2 linked regions of the Stappia indica genome follow. The protein of the gene in region 1 interacts with the protein of each later gene in a pairwise test. Links are inferred from orthologs where the notes say so. Each region holds a gene or a part of one and is shown on either strand. Other genes may lie near its edges.

Region 1 (5,829 bases):
TCGGCCGACGCGCGGATGCCGATCGTCGACTTCAGGATCATCCAGACGACCAGGCTGATCACGAAGGTGAAGACGCCATAGGCGACGATGCCGATGATCTGGACCGAGTAGGACGCATCGCTGTTGGACAGCGGCACGATCAGCGTGCCCCAGATGCCGGCCACAAGGTGGACCGGGATGGCACCAACGACGTCGTCGATCTTCAGCTTGTCGAGCAGCGGCACGGTGAAGACGACGATCACGCCGCCGACGGCGCCGATGAACACGGCCTGCCAGACGGACGGAGCAAGCGGCTCCGCGGTGATCGAGACCAGACCGGCAAGGGCGCCGTTCAGGGCCATCGTCACGTCGACCTTCTTGTACAGAACCTGCGTCAGGATCACGGCCACGACCACGCCGGCGGCAGCCGCCATGTTGGTGTTGGCGAAGATGCGCGAGATGTCCGTCACATCGCCGATCGTGCCCATGGCAAGCTGCGAGGCGCCGTTGAAGCCGAACCAGCCGAGCCACAGGATGAACGTGCCGAGGGTTGCCAGCGGCATGGACGAGCCGGGCATCGGGTGCACGCCATTGGCCGTGTACTTGCCGGTACGCGCACCGAGCACGAGGGCACCGGCGAGCGCCGCCCAGCCGCCGACCGAGTGGACGAGCGTGGAACCGGCGAAGTCCGAGAAGCCCATGCCGTCGAGCCAGCCCGCACCCCACTCCCACGAGCCGGCGACCGGATAGATGAAGCCGGTCAGGACGACGGTGAAGGCAAGGAAGGGCCACAGCTTGATGCGCTCGGCCAGCGTGCCGGAGACGATCGAGGCCGTGGTGGCGCAGAACACCATCTGGAAGAACCAGTCGGAAGCGGTCGAATAGCCCGTGTCGAGGGCGTTGCCGCCGACCGCATCGAAGGCATACGGACCGAAGGAGCCGATGTAGCCGCCGTCGACGCCGGTATACATGAGGTTATAGCCGGTGATCCAGAACATCAGACCGGCGATCGAGTACAGCGTGATGTTCTTCAGGCACTGCATGGAGACGTTCTTGGCCCGCACCATGCCGGCCTCGAGCATGGCGAAACCGGCCGCCATCCACATGACCAGGAAGCCGCCGAGAAGGAACAGCAGCGTGTTGAAGATGTAGGCCGTCTCCGAGGCCAGCGCATACTGGGGCGCCTCGGGAGCCGCCGCCGTATCCTGCGCGAGAGCCGCACCAGCCGCCGCGAGAAGCGCAAGCGAGGCCGTTCCGGCAAGTTTGAGAGTTGCTTTCATTGGAATTCCCCTGCTCGAATGGATCAAAGCGCGGTGGCGTCGGTTTCGCCGGTGCGGATGCGCTGAACCTGGTCGAGCGCGTAGACGAAGATCTTGCCGTCGCCGATCTGGCCGGTCTTGGCGGCGCTGGCGATCGCCTCCACCACCTTGTCGGCAAGCTCCGAGGTGACCGCGACCTCGATCTTCAACTTGGGCAGGAAGCTCACGGCATACTCGGTGCCGCGATAGATTTCGGTGTGCCCCTTCTGCCGCCCGTAGCCCTTGACCTCGGTTACCGTCAGTCCCTGAACGCCGATGCTCGTGAGGGCGTCGCGCACCTCGTCGAGCTTGAACGGCTTGATGATGGCCATCACGATTTTCATGCTCGCTTCCGTTCCTTTCCCTGCTTCGCTTCCCCGGCCCGTTGCGGCAGGCGCGTTTCGGCTGGATTTGGCGGACCGGAGGTTGCCGGCAGGGCCTGACAACCGGGCGATCCGATTAACGCGGTTCTCAAGTATCAAGGAGCGTGCCAACTCGTGTTGCGGCGCAAAAACACACCGAAACCCACTCTCGAAAGAGCTGGAAAAGTGAACAAATACAAATGGATGGATATCGCCTGAGATGCTGCCCCCGATGAGGCAGGCAGGGCCTTTCGGGGCTGGCCTGTCTGCACAAAAAATAGCCACACCCGACGAGCGAATGTGGCTAAATTATGTGCACAAGTTTTAGGCAGGCGGCTCAGGCGCTGAACCCGCCGTCCTCCAGAAAGGCCGCTTCCGCGGGCGTGCTCTCACGTCCCAGTGCCGCATTGCGATGGGGGAAGCGGCCGAACCGCCGGATCACGTCCAGATGGATCAGGGCGTAGAGATAGGACTGCTCGTCGCCGAGACGGCGGAACAGGTCGACGCTGCGTTCCTGGTCCGCCATATCCTCGGAGTGCTCGAAAGGCAGGTAGAAGAAGGGGCGCGCCGCCTTCGGGAATGCACGGTCGAAGCCCTGGGCAAGCACGGTTCCCGCAATGCGCCGTGCCCTGGCGTCCGAAGCAAAGGCCAACGCATCGCCGCGAAACAGGTTGCGCGGAAACTGGTCGAGCAGAAGAAGCAGGGCGAGCGCGCCATGCGGTGTCTCGGCCCAGCCGTCCAGTGCCCCGTCCCGGGCCTGCTCGACAAGCGGAGCAAAATTCTCCCGGATCTTCGCGTCGAAGCCATCGTCGCGGGCGAACCACCTTGCGGGCCCCGCCGTCCACCAGAAATCCAGAATGTCGATCGCCTCGGGCTTGCCGCTGCTGGTCACGGGCATATTCTCCTGTCTGTTTGAAAATCCGCCCACCCGGCCACAGGCCTGGGACGGGCGAAAAGCTGGGGTCGCGCCGGCGCCGAGCCGGCCTGTCCCTCATATCGGCGGGGAGCGCACATTGGACAAGGTTGATCTGGAACTGGATCTCAAGGGGCTGAAATGCCCGCTGCCGGTCCTCAAGACCCGCAAGGCCATCGCCGGGCTGACGGCAGGTGCACGAGTGCGCGTGCTGTCCACCGATCCGATGTCCGTCATCGACATCCCGCATTTCTGCCAGGAGGCCGGACACAAGCTGATCTCGCGCGAGACAGACGGCGACGAGGTCCACGTCTTCCTGCTGGAACGCGCCTGAAGCGTGCGCCGGTCACCCCTGCGCAAACGCATCCATCTTCCGTGCAAGCCGGATGTCGAGATCGGTGAGGCCGCCGGCATCATGGGTCGACAGGACGACTTCCACCGTCCGGTACACATTGGACCATTCGGGATGGTGGTTCAGCTTCTCGGCGACCAAGGCGACCCGCGTCATGAAGCCGAAGGCCTCGTTGAAATCCTTGAACGCAAAGGTCCGGGTGATCGCATCGCGCCCATCCACCTCGCGCCAGTCCGGCAACCCGGCAAGAGCATCGGCCCGGGCCTCCGGCGACAGCTTTTCGGTCATGGCAATCTCCTGCAAGTGTGGCGAGGCACGCATTCACGCGCTTCTGCAAAGGGACCACGCCTGGCGATGCATGACAACCGCCCGATCAAAACGACCGCCGGAGAGACCTCCGACCGGCAAGGAGGATGAGTGACCGCGATCCTGTTCGTCTGCCTTGGCAACATCTGCCGCTCACCGCTGGCCGAGGGTATTCTCCGCCACCGCATCCGGGCCGCCGGTCTCGAGCACGCCGTCTCGGTCGACAGTGCCGGCACGGCTGCCTGGCACACAGGCAAGACGCCGGATCCGCGCTCCATCGCGGTCGCCGCCCGCAACGGCATCGACCTGACGGGCCAGCGCGCGCGCCAGGTGACGACAGCCGACTTCAAGACCTTCGACATCATCCTGGCCATGGATGCGGCCAATCTCGCCGAGCTTCGCGCCCGCGCGCCTGCCGGATCGCGGGCCGAAGTCCGGCGCTTTCTCGGCCGCGACGTGCCCGATCCCTATTACGGCGGGCCGGAAGGGTTCGACCACGTGTTTCGCATGCTGGACGAGGGGTGCGTCGCCCTTGTCGCCGAACTTTCTGAACGCCCCTGACGTCGCACCCATTCAAACCGCGGGTCCGCGTACCTACGTGTCTCCTGGGGCGGGGATCCCGTTCAGGGTCGGCAAACGGCCGGCCACCGAATGAACGGACCGACACGTCACGAAAGGAGGCCTGCGATGAGCGGTCTGCGCATCGAGCACGACAGTTGGGTTCTGGTCGGAGATGGCGAGAAGGCACTGTTCTTCCGCAACCAGGGCGACGCGGATTACCCCAATCTCGAGGTCCTCAGGGTCCTGGAGCAGGACAATCCGTCAACCGCGGATCAGGGAACGGACGCGCCCGGACGGCGCAGTGACGGCCCCGGCCCGCATCGCAGCGCCATGGAGCCCACCGACTGGCACATGATCGAGAAGCACCGCTTCGCCAGCCGCATCGCCGACACGCTCTACAAGGAGGCGCACAAGGGCCACTTCTCCAAGCTCATCGTGGTTGCTCCTCCGGGAACTCTCGGCGACCTGCGCAAGGCCTTCCACAAGGAAGTGGCAAGCCGCGTCGTTGCCGAGGTCGACAAGACGCTGACGGGCCATCCGCCGGACGAGATCGAGCGGATCCTCTCCACCAAGAACTGATCGGGCAAGAACTAATCGGGTAAGAACCGATAGCGACAGCAGCGGCGCGTCAGCCTGCGGGCTCGCGCCGCCAGCCGTCGGCGAAAACCACCCGCTCCATGCCGGTGAAGCGCGCCATGCGGGCGAACTCCGCCTCGAGACGGGCGAGCCGCCCTTCGCCGAGCCGCACCCCCGGCTCCGGCCAGAACGCCGTCACGAGCAGTTCCCCTTCCGCGCGCCGGCAGATCAGGTCGGCCCGGCCGATCATCCGGTCCTTCTCCATCAACGGATAGACGTAGTAGCCGTAGGTGCGCTTGGGCGCCGGCACGAAAACCTCGATCCGGTAGAAGAAGCCGAACAGGCGCTCGGCACGCTTGCGGTCCCGCAACACGGGATCGAACGGGCTCAAGGCGCGGATTCGCGCCGGCGGCTCCGGAGCCTCCTCAAGCAGGGAGACAATATCCGGCCGCGCAACGCTCGCGCGCTTCGGCTGGCCGGGCCCGAAATCAATCTCCACCGGCAGGATCGTCCTGCCGGCTTCACGCGCGCACCAGGCCTTCGCCTCGCTCGGCGAAACGAGATCGTAGAAGGCGGCGATCTCGCCGGACGTCCCGACGCCCAGCCGCAGCAGGGCCTCGCGGCATGCCCAGTCGACAAAGGCGTCGTAGCTGACGTCCTGCTCGAAATGCTCGCGCGGGATCACCCGCTCCGACAGATCGTAGACCTTGGCGAAATTGTCCCGCGCGGTCACCGCGATCTCGCCGGTTCGCCACAGGTACTCGAGCGCCGTCTTGCCCGGCTGCCAGTTCCACCAGCCCGGCTCCTTGCGCGCACGATCTCCGTCGAAATCGCGACCGCGCGAAGGACCGTTCACCCGCACGTGGTCTCGCACCCGGTCGATCTCCTCATGGAAATCGTGCCCGTGCCAGTTGGTCCAGCGCGCCTTCAGCCGCTCCTTCTGGCGCGCGAAACGATGGCGCCAGTAGGGATAGGCGCTGGACGGGATCACCGCCGCATCGTGGGTCCAGTTCTCGAACAGCGCCCGGTCCCGTTCCAACAGCCGGGTCAGCTGCGCTTCGCGGTAGGTCTGGTTGCGGGAGAACAGGATCTGGTGATGAGCGCGCGTCACCGTGTTGATGCTGTCGACCTGCACGAAGCCGAGCCGGTCGATCAGGTCGCACAGCTCCACCTGTCCGAGGCGCCGCGAGGGAGCATCGGACAGGCCCTGCAGGTGCAGGAAGACCCGGCGCAAGTCGGCAGCGTCGATCCTCAGCACCATCGGCGCGTCAGCCTTCCGCCTCGAAGACGACCAACAGGTCCTTCGCATCGACCTGCTGGCCCGGCGTCGCCAGCACCTCGGCCACCTTGCCGGCCCGGTCGGCGTGGAGCGCCGTCTCCATCTTCATTGCCTCAATGGACACCAGCACATCGCCCGGCGACACGCTTTGCCCCGCCTTCACCGCGACGGTGGAGATGACGCCCGGCATCGGCGCCCCGACA
Region 2 (5,893 bases), 2.2 Mb from region 1 along the record:
CGTCCGACAGGCCCGCGTGGAAGTGGCCGTCGACGATGACGAGGCGGTAGCGGTCCGCCGCGCCATAGACATCTTCGAGCGCGGCGACAGCCGCCTTGGCCTCGTCGTCGCTGCGACGCGCGGCGAAGGCCGGAAGGGTCTTCAGCCTGGCGCGCAGGTCGGAGTATTTCCACTCTTCGACCCGGCGATGCGGCAGTCCGCTCTTGCGGAAGGCGTCGAAAGCCGTCTTGCGGATCTCGGCGACCGCCGCGCCGCCCGGCAGGGCGTCGCGGTCGCGGTAATAGGCCTCTGCCAGGTCGGTCTCGGCCCTGGTTTCCAGGGTGCGTGGTTCGATGGTCATGTCTGTTTCCTGACCTGTCACGCGGCCGCGTCGACGAAGTCGGCGTAGCCGTTCTTCTCCAGCTCCAGCGCCAGCTCCGGGCCGCCGGTCTTGACGATGCGTCCCTTCGACAGGACATGCACCACGTCCGGCACGATGTGGTCGAGCAGGCGCTGGTAGTGGGTGATCACCACGAAGGAGCGATCCGGGCCGCGCAGACGGTTGACGCCGTCCGACACGATCTTCAGCGCGTCGATGTCGAGGCCGCTATCGGTCTCGTCGAGCACGCAGAGCGAGGGCTGCAGCAGGGCCATCTGCAGGATCTCGGCGCGCTTCTTCTCGCCGCCGGAGAAGCCGACGTTCAGCGGCCGCTTCAGCATGTCCATGGTGATCTGAAGTTCGCCGGCCTTGTCCTTGACCCGCTTCATGAATTCCGGCGTGGACAGCTCTTCTTCGCCGCGCGCCTTGCGCTGCGCGTTGAGCGCCGTCTTCAGGAAGGTCATGGTCGCCACGCCCGGGATCTCGATCGGGTACTGGAAGGCGAGGAAGACGCCCGCGGCGGCGCGCTCGTCCGGCGCCAGCTCCAGGAGGCTCTGGCCGTTGTAGACGATGTCGCCCTCGGTGACTTCGTAGTCGTCCTTGCCGGCGAGGATGTAGGAAAGCGTCGACTTGCCGGAGCCGTTCGGGCCCATGATGGCGTGCACTTCGCCCGGCTTCACGACGAGGTCGATGCCGCGCAGGATCTCGGTGCCGTCTTCGGCGATGCGGGCGTGCAGGTTCTTGATCTCAAGCATGATGATGTCCGTCGGTATTCTGGATGTGCGATGCGAGGCGGTCGGCCGGCGTCAGCCGACCGAGCCTTCGAGCGAAATGGAGATCAGCTTCTGCGCCTCGACGGCGAACTCCATCGGCAGCTGCTGGATCACGTCCTTGACGAAGCCGTTGACGATCAGCGCCACCGCTTCCTCGTCCGACAGGCCCCGCTGCTGGCAGTAGAACATCTGGTCGTCGGAGATCTTCGAGGTGGTCGCCTCGTGCTCGAACACGGCCGTCGCGTTCTTCGACTCGATGTAGGGCACCGTGTGGGCCCCGCAATCCTGGCCGATCAGCAGGCTGTCGCACTGCGTGAAGTTGCGCGCGTTCGACGCCTTGCGATGCGCCGAGACGAGGCCGCGATAGGTGTTCTGCGACTTGCCGGCCGAGATGCCTTTGGAGATGATGCGGCTCGACGTGTTCTTGCCGAGATGGATCATCTTGGTGCCGCTGTCGATCTGCTGGTAACCGTTCGACACCGCGATCGAGTAGAACTCGCCGCGCGAATTGTCGCCGCGCAGGATGCAGGACGGGTACTTCCAGGTGATCGCCGAGCCGGTCTCGACCTGGGTCCAGGAGATCTTGGAGTTCTTGCCCCGGCAGTCGCCACGCTTGGTGACGAAGTTGTAGATGCCGCCCTTGCCTTCCTTGTCGCCCGGGAACCAGTTCTGGACGGTGGAATACTTGATCTCGGCATCATCCAGCGCGATCAGCTCGACCACGGCCGCGTGCAGCTGGTTCTCGTCGCGCTGCGGCGCCGTGCAGCCCTCCAGATAGGAGACGTAGGCGCCCTTCTCGGCGATGATCAGCGTGCGCTCGAACTGGCCGGTGTTCTTCTCGTTGATGCGGAAATAGGTCGACAGCTCCATCGGGCAACGCACGCCCTCCGGCACGTAGACGAAGGATCCGTCGGTGAAGACCGCCGAGTTCAACGTCGCATAGTAGTTGTCGGTGACCGGCACCACGGAGCCGAGATACTTCTTCACCAGCTCGGGATGCTCGCGCAGCGCCTCGGAGATCGAGCAGAAGATGACGCCAGCCTTCTTCAGCTCTTCCTTGAAGGTGGTGACCACCGACACGCTGTCGAACACCGCGTCCACCGCGACGCGGTTCTTCGGCTCGACGCCGGCCAGGATTTCCTGTTCCTGCAGCGGAATGCCGAGCTTCGCGTAGGTCGCCAGCAGCTCCGGGTCGACCTCGTCGAGGCTCTTCGGCCCCGGCGCGGACTTCGGCGCGGAGTAGTAGTAGATGTCGTTGAAATCGATCTTGGGATACTCGACGCGGGCCCAGGTCGGCTCGGTCATCGTCAGCCAGCGGCGATACGCCTCCAGCCGCCACTCCAGCATCCATTCCGGCTCGCCCTTCTTGGCCGAGATGAAGCGGATGATGTCCTCGTTGAGCCCCTTGGGCGCCTTGTCGGACTCGATATCGGTGATGAAACCGTACTTGTACTGATCCACATCGATCGACCGGACGCGGTCGATCGTTTCCTGAACTGCAGGCATGCGTGTCTCCATCCACTGCGGTGTCAAGGACCGCGGGTTGTCGCACTATGTAATGGGCGCGGCCACCGGCCGCCCCCGGGTCTTGGCGGGGGCACAGGCTGCGCCCCCTTTCGGTCTTGCTGGTCCGGATCCCGTCAGGCGGCGCGTCCCGCGCCTGCCTGCCTGATCCGTCCCGATATCCGCCGCCATGCGGCAAGAAACTGTTCGATCTCCTCCGGCGCGGTCTCGCGCCCGAGGCTGATCCTGATGGCGCCCCGCGCCAGGTCCTTGTCTATGCCCATCGCCGACAGCACCGGCGACACGCCGACCTTGCCGCTCGAACAGGCCGACCCGGACGACACCGCGATCCCCTCCAGGTCGAGGGCGATCAGCGCGGTCTCCGCTGCCACGCCCGGCACGGCGAAGCAGCTGGTATTGGCGAGCCGCGGCGCATCGGCGCCGAACACCACCGTGTCAGCCCATATATGGCGAAGCTCGCGCTCCATGCCATCCCGAAGGGCCCGAATTTCATCCCACCCAACCAGTTCCGCCGCGGCCTGTTCCGCTGCGAGGCCGAAACCGGCGATCGCCGCGACATTCTCCGTGCCCGCACGGCGCCAGTTTTCCTGTCCGCCGCCGGTGAGCAAGGGGGCCGGGTGCAACCCTGCCCTGCGCACCACGATCGCACCCGCACCCTGCGGGCCGCCGATCTTGTGGGCCGAGAGCGCCAGGCTGTCGGCACCCCAGGCCTCCATGTCGATGGCGATGCGGCCTGCCGCCTGCACGCCGTCCACATGCAGCACCGCGTCGCTGCCCTTGAGCGCCGCCGAAATCTCGCTCAGCGGCTGCAGCACGCCGGTCTCGTTGTTGGCGGCCATCACCGCCACCAGCACGCTCTCGCCCGCCGCCGTCAGCTCCGCGACCCGCGCGGCAAGCGCCGCCGGATCGACAAGCCCCCGGCCGTCGACCGGCACGCTTTCGCGCGCTTCGGCCGGAAAGCGCCCGCCGGCCGCAACCGAGGGATGCTCGCTCGCCGCAACCAGCAGCCGGGTGAACCGCCGCTCGCCGCGCCCGTCCTTCCAGACCGGCGACAGCGCCGTCACGTTCGCCTCGGTGGCGCCGCAGGTGAAGCTGACCTGCGCGCCCGGAACCCCGCACAGCCGGGCGACCTGCGCCCGCGCCGTCTCGATCGCGCCCCGCGCCCGCCGTCCGGGTCCGTGCACCGAGGACGCATTTCCCGTGCGCATCAGCACGCGGCAGACGAGCTCGGCCACCTGCGGACGCAGAGGCGCCCCGGCATTGTGGTCGAGATAGATGTCCGTCCGTGACGTCATGACCGTCATATGTCTCCGCCGGAACCGCCCTGCCCGGCCCATTCGACCGACAAAACCGCTCCTGACCGCTTCTACCGCGATGCAATTCTTGCAATTCCGCGTGGAGATCGGTTTAAGACATCCCTATATACCACGCTGGCCGGACGGACAGATCGACACGACTGGTCGACCGGGCCGCCGACGTGAACCGGTCGAGATGCGGCACCCGCCGTCAACTTTCGAACGATTCTAAAGAAGTTGTAGGAAGCAGGGCCATCCGAGTCAAGCCGGACTAAGCAATAGCCCTGAGTTTCGCAACCTTTCGCGACCCCGGTACGCGGCAACCGCAGTTAAGGAACGAATACCCCATGAACGAGGTGGTCCATGCCTGAAGTGATTTTCAACGGTCCGGCCGGCCGGATCGAAGGCCGCTTTCAGCCGGCAAAATCGCGGACGGCGCCCATCGCCCTGATCCTGCATCTGCATCCGCAGTTCGGCGGGACGATGAACAACCAGATCGTCTATCAGCTCTATTACATGTTCGCGAAGCGCGGCTTCGCCGTCCTGCGGTTCAACTTCCGCGGCGTCGGGCGCAGCCAGGGCTCCTTCGACCATGGCCAGGGCGAGCTGTCTGACGCCGCTGCCGCGCTCGACTGGGTCCAGACGGTGCATCCCGACGCGCGCTCCTGCTGGATCGCCGGCTTCTCCTTCGGCGCCTGGATCGGCATGCAGCTCCTGATGCGCCGCCCGGAGGTGGAAGGCTTCATCTCCGCCGCCCCGCCGGCCAACCTGCACGACTTCTCGTTCCTGGCGCCGTGCCCCTCCTCCGGCCTCATCGTCCATGGCGATGCCGACAAGGTGGTGCCGTCCAAGGACGTCCAGACTCTGGTCGACAAGCTCAAGACGCAGAAGGGCATCGTGATCGACCACAAGGTCATCCCGGGCGCCAACCACTTCTTCGAGAACCACATGGACGAGCTGATGGCCGAGTGCGGCTCCTATCTCGACAAGCGCCTCGGCGTCACAAGCGAGATCGCCTGACCGCATCGACGGTCTCCAGACCCTTGAAACGCCGGCCCTTTTGGCCGGCGTTTTCGTATTCCCTTCCCCGCCGGCGGCCCGCCCGGCTATAAGCCGCAGCAACCGCCACCACGCAGGACAGCGCCCATGACCACGCCCGCCTCCACGCCCGCTCTGGTCTTCGATCTCGACGGCACCCTGGTCGACACCCGCCACGACCTTGCCGCTGCGCTCAACGCGGTGATGCGCGAGGAAGGCCTGTCCGGCGTCGAGATCGAGACGCTCGGCCACCTGTTCGGCGTCGGCGCCCGGCCGATGATCGCCAAGGCCCTGTGGGCCAACGGCATCCCCGATCCCGATCCGGCCGAGATCGAGCGGCTCTACCTGCGCTTCATCGCCTTCTACACCGCCGACATCGCCGGCCTCAGCCGGCCGTTCCCCGGCATCCACGAGGCGCTGGAGACGGCCCGCAAGGACGGATGGCGGCTGGCCGTGTGCACCAACAAGTCGGAGCCGATCGCCCGCCAGCTGCTGGACCACCTGAAGATGCTGGATCTGTTCGACTCGCTGGTCGGCGGCGACACGTTCGCTCGGCCGAAGCCGGACGCCGCCCCGGTGCTGGGCGCGGTCGAGCGCGCCGGCGCGCGCCTTGCCGGCTCGGTGATGATCGGCGACAGCAAGACCGACATCGACGCGGCCCGCGCCGCCGGCATCCCGGTCGTCGCCGTCACCTTCGGCTACACCGCCGTGCCGGTGCGCGAGCTCTCGCCCGACGCGGTGATCGATCATTTCGACGAGTTGCATCCGGCCCTGGCGGGACTTCCCGGCCTGCGCTGAGCGCGGCACGGTAGGCGAAAAGCTCCGGCCGTTCAGAAGTCGGTCAAAAGCCGCGACCAGCTCTCCGAGGACAGGCCTTCCGCATAAACGAGGTCCTGGTCCAGCGC

The links.
Region 2: the proteins of GH266_RS23505 (region 1) and GH266_RS02555 interact in binary tests that used the Escherichia coli proteins (3 or more experiments, as listed by UniProt). The link is inferred for Stappia indica from one-to-one orthologs.

What each region holds. Positions count from the first base shown.
Region 1 is NZ_CP046908.1:2,747,780-2,753,608, forward strand. What follows is about bases 1,407-4,269. They hold GH266_RS23505 (sulfurtransferase TusA family protein), read left to right. Parts: upstream 1,407-2,652; coding sequence 2,653-2,886; downstream 2,887-4,269. Other genes in these bases: GH266_RS12950 (P-II family nitrogen regulator), read right to left, coding at 1,407-1,621; GH266_RS12955 (DUF924 family protein), read right to left, coding at 1,977-2,537; GH266_RS12965 (4a-hydroxytetrahydrobiopterin dehydratase), read right to left, coding at 2,899-3,192; GH266_RS12970 (low molecular weight protein-tyrosine-phosphatase), read left to right, coding at 3,322-3,771; GH266_RS12975 (baeRF12 domain-containing protein), read left to right, coding at 3,898-4,269. Also shown: GH266_RS12945 (ammonium transporter), read right to left, coding at 1-1,259; more of GH266_RS12950, read right to left, coding at 1,283-1,406; more of GH266_RS12975, read left to right, coding at 4,270-4,350; GH266_RS12980 (winged helix-turn-helix domain-containing protein), read right to left, coding at 4,400-5,608; pyc (pyruvate carboxylase), read right to left, coding at 5,616-5,829. UniProt on the Escherichia coli protein: Sulfur carrier protein involved in sulfur trafficking in the cell. Part of a sulfur-relay system required for 2-thiolation during synthesis of 2-thiouridine of the modified wobble base 5-methylaminomethyl-2-thiouridine (mnm(5)s(2)U) in tRNA.
Region 2 is NZ_CP046908.1:556,210-562,102, forward strand. Bases 1,883-4,809 are described here. They hold GH266_RS02555 (cysteine desulfurase family protein), read right to left. Parts: upstream 3,993-4,809; coding sequence 2,772-3,992; downstream 1,883-2,771. Other genes in these bases: sufB (Fe-S cluster assembly protein SufB), read right to left, coding at 1,883-2,637; GH266_RS02560 (alpha/beta hydrolase), read left to right, coding at 4,314-4,809. Outside these bases: Fe-S cluster assembly protein SufD, read right to left, coding at 1-340; Fe-S cluster assembly ATPase SufC, read right to left, coding at 358-1,113; more of sufB, read right to left, coding at 1,165-1,882; more of GH266_RS02560, read left to right, coding at 4,810-4,970; GH266_RS02565 (HAD family hydrolase), read left to right, coding at 5,097-5,786; GH266_RS02570 (GNAT family N-acetyltransferase), read right to left, coding at 5,819-5,893. UniProt on the Escherichia coli protein: Master enzyme that delivers sulfur to a number of partners involved in Fe-S cluster assembly, tRNA modification or cofactor biosynthesis. Catalyzes the removal of elemental sulfur from cysteine to produce alanine.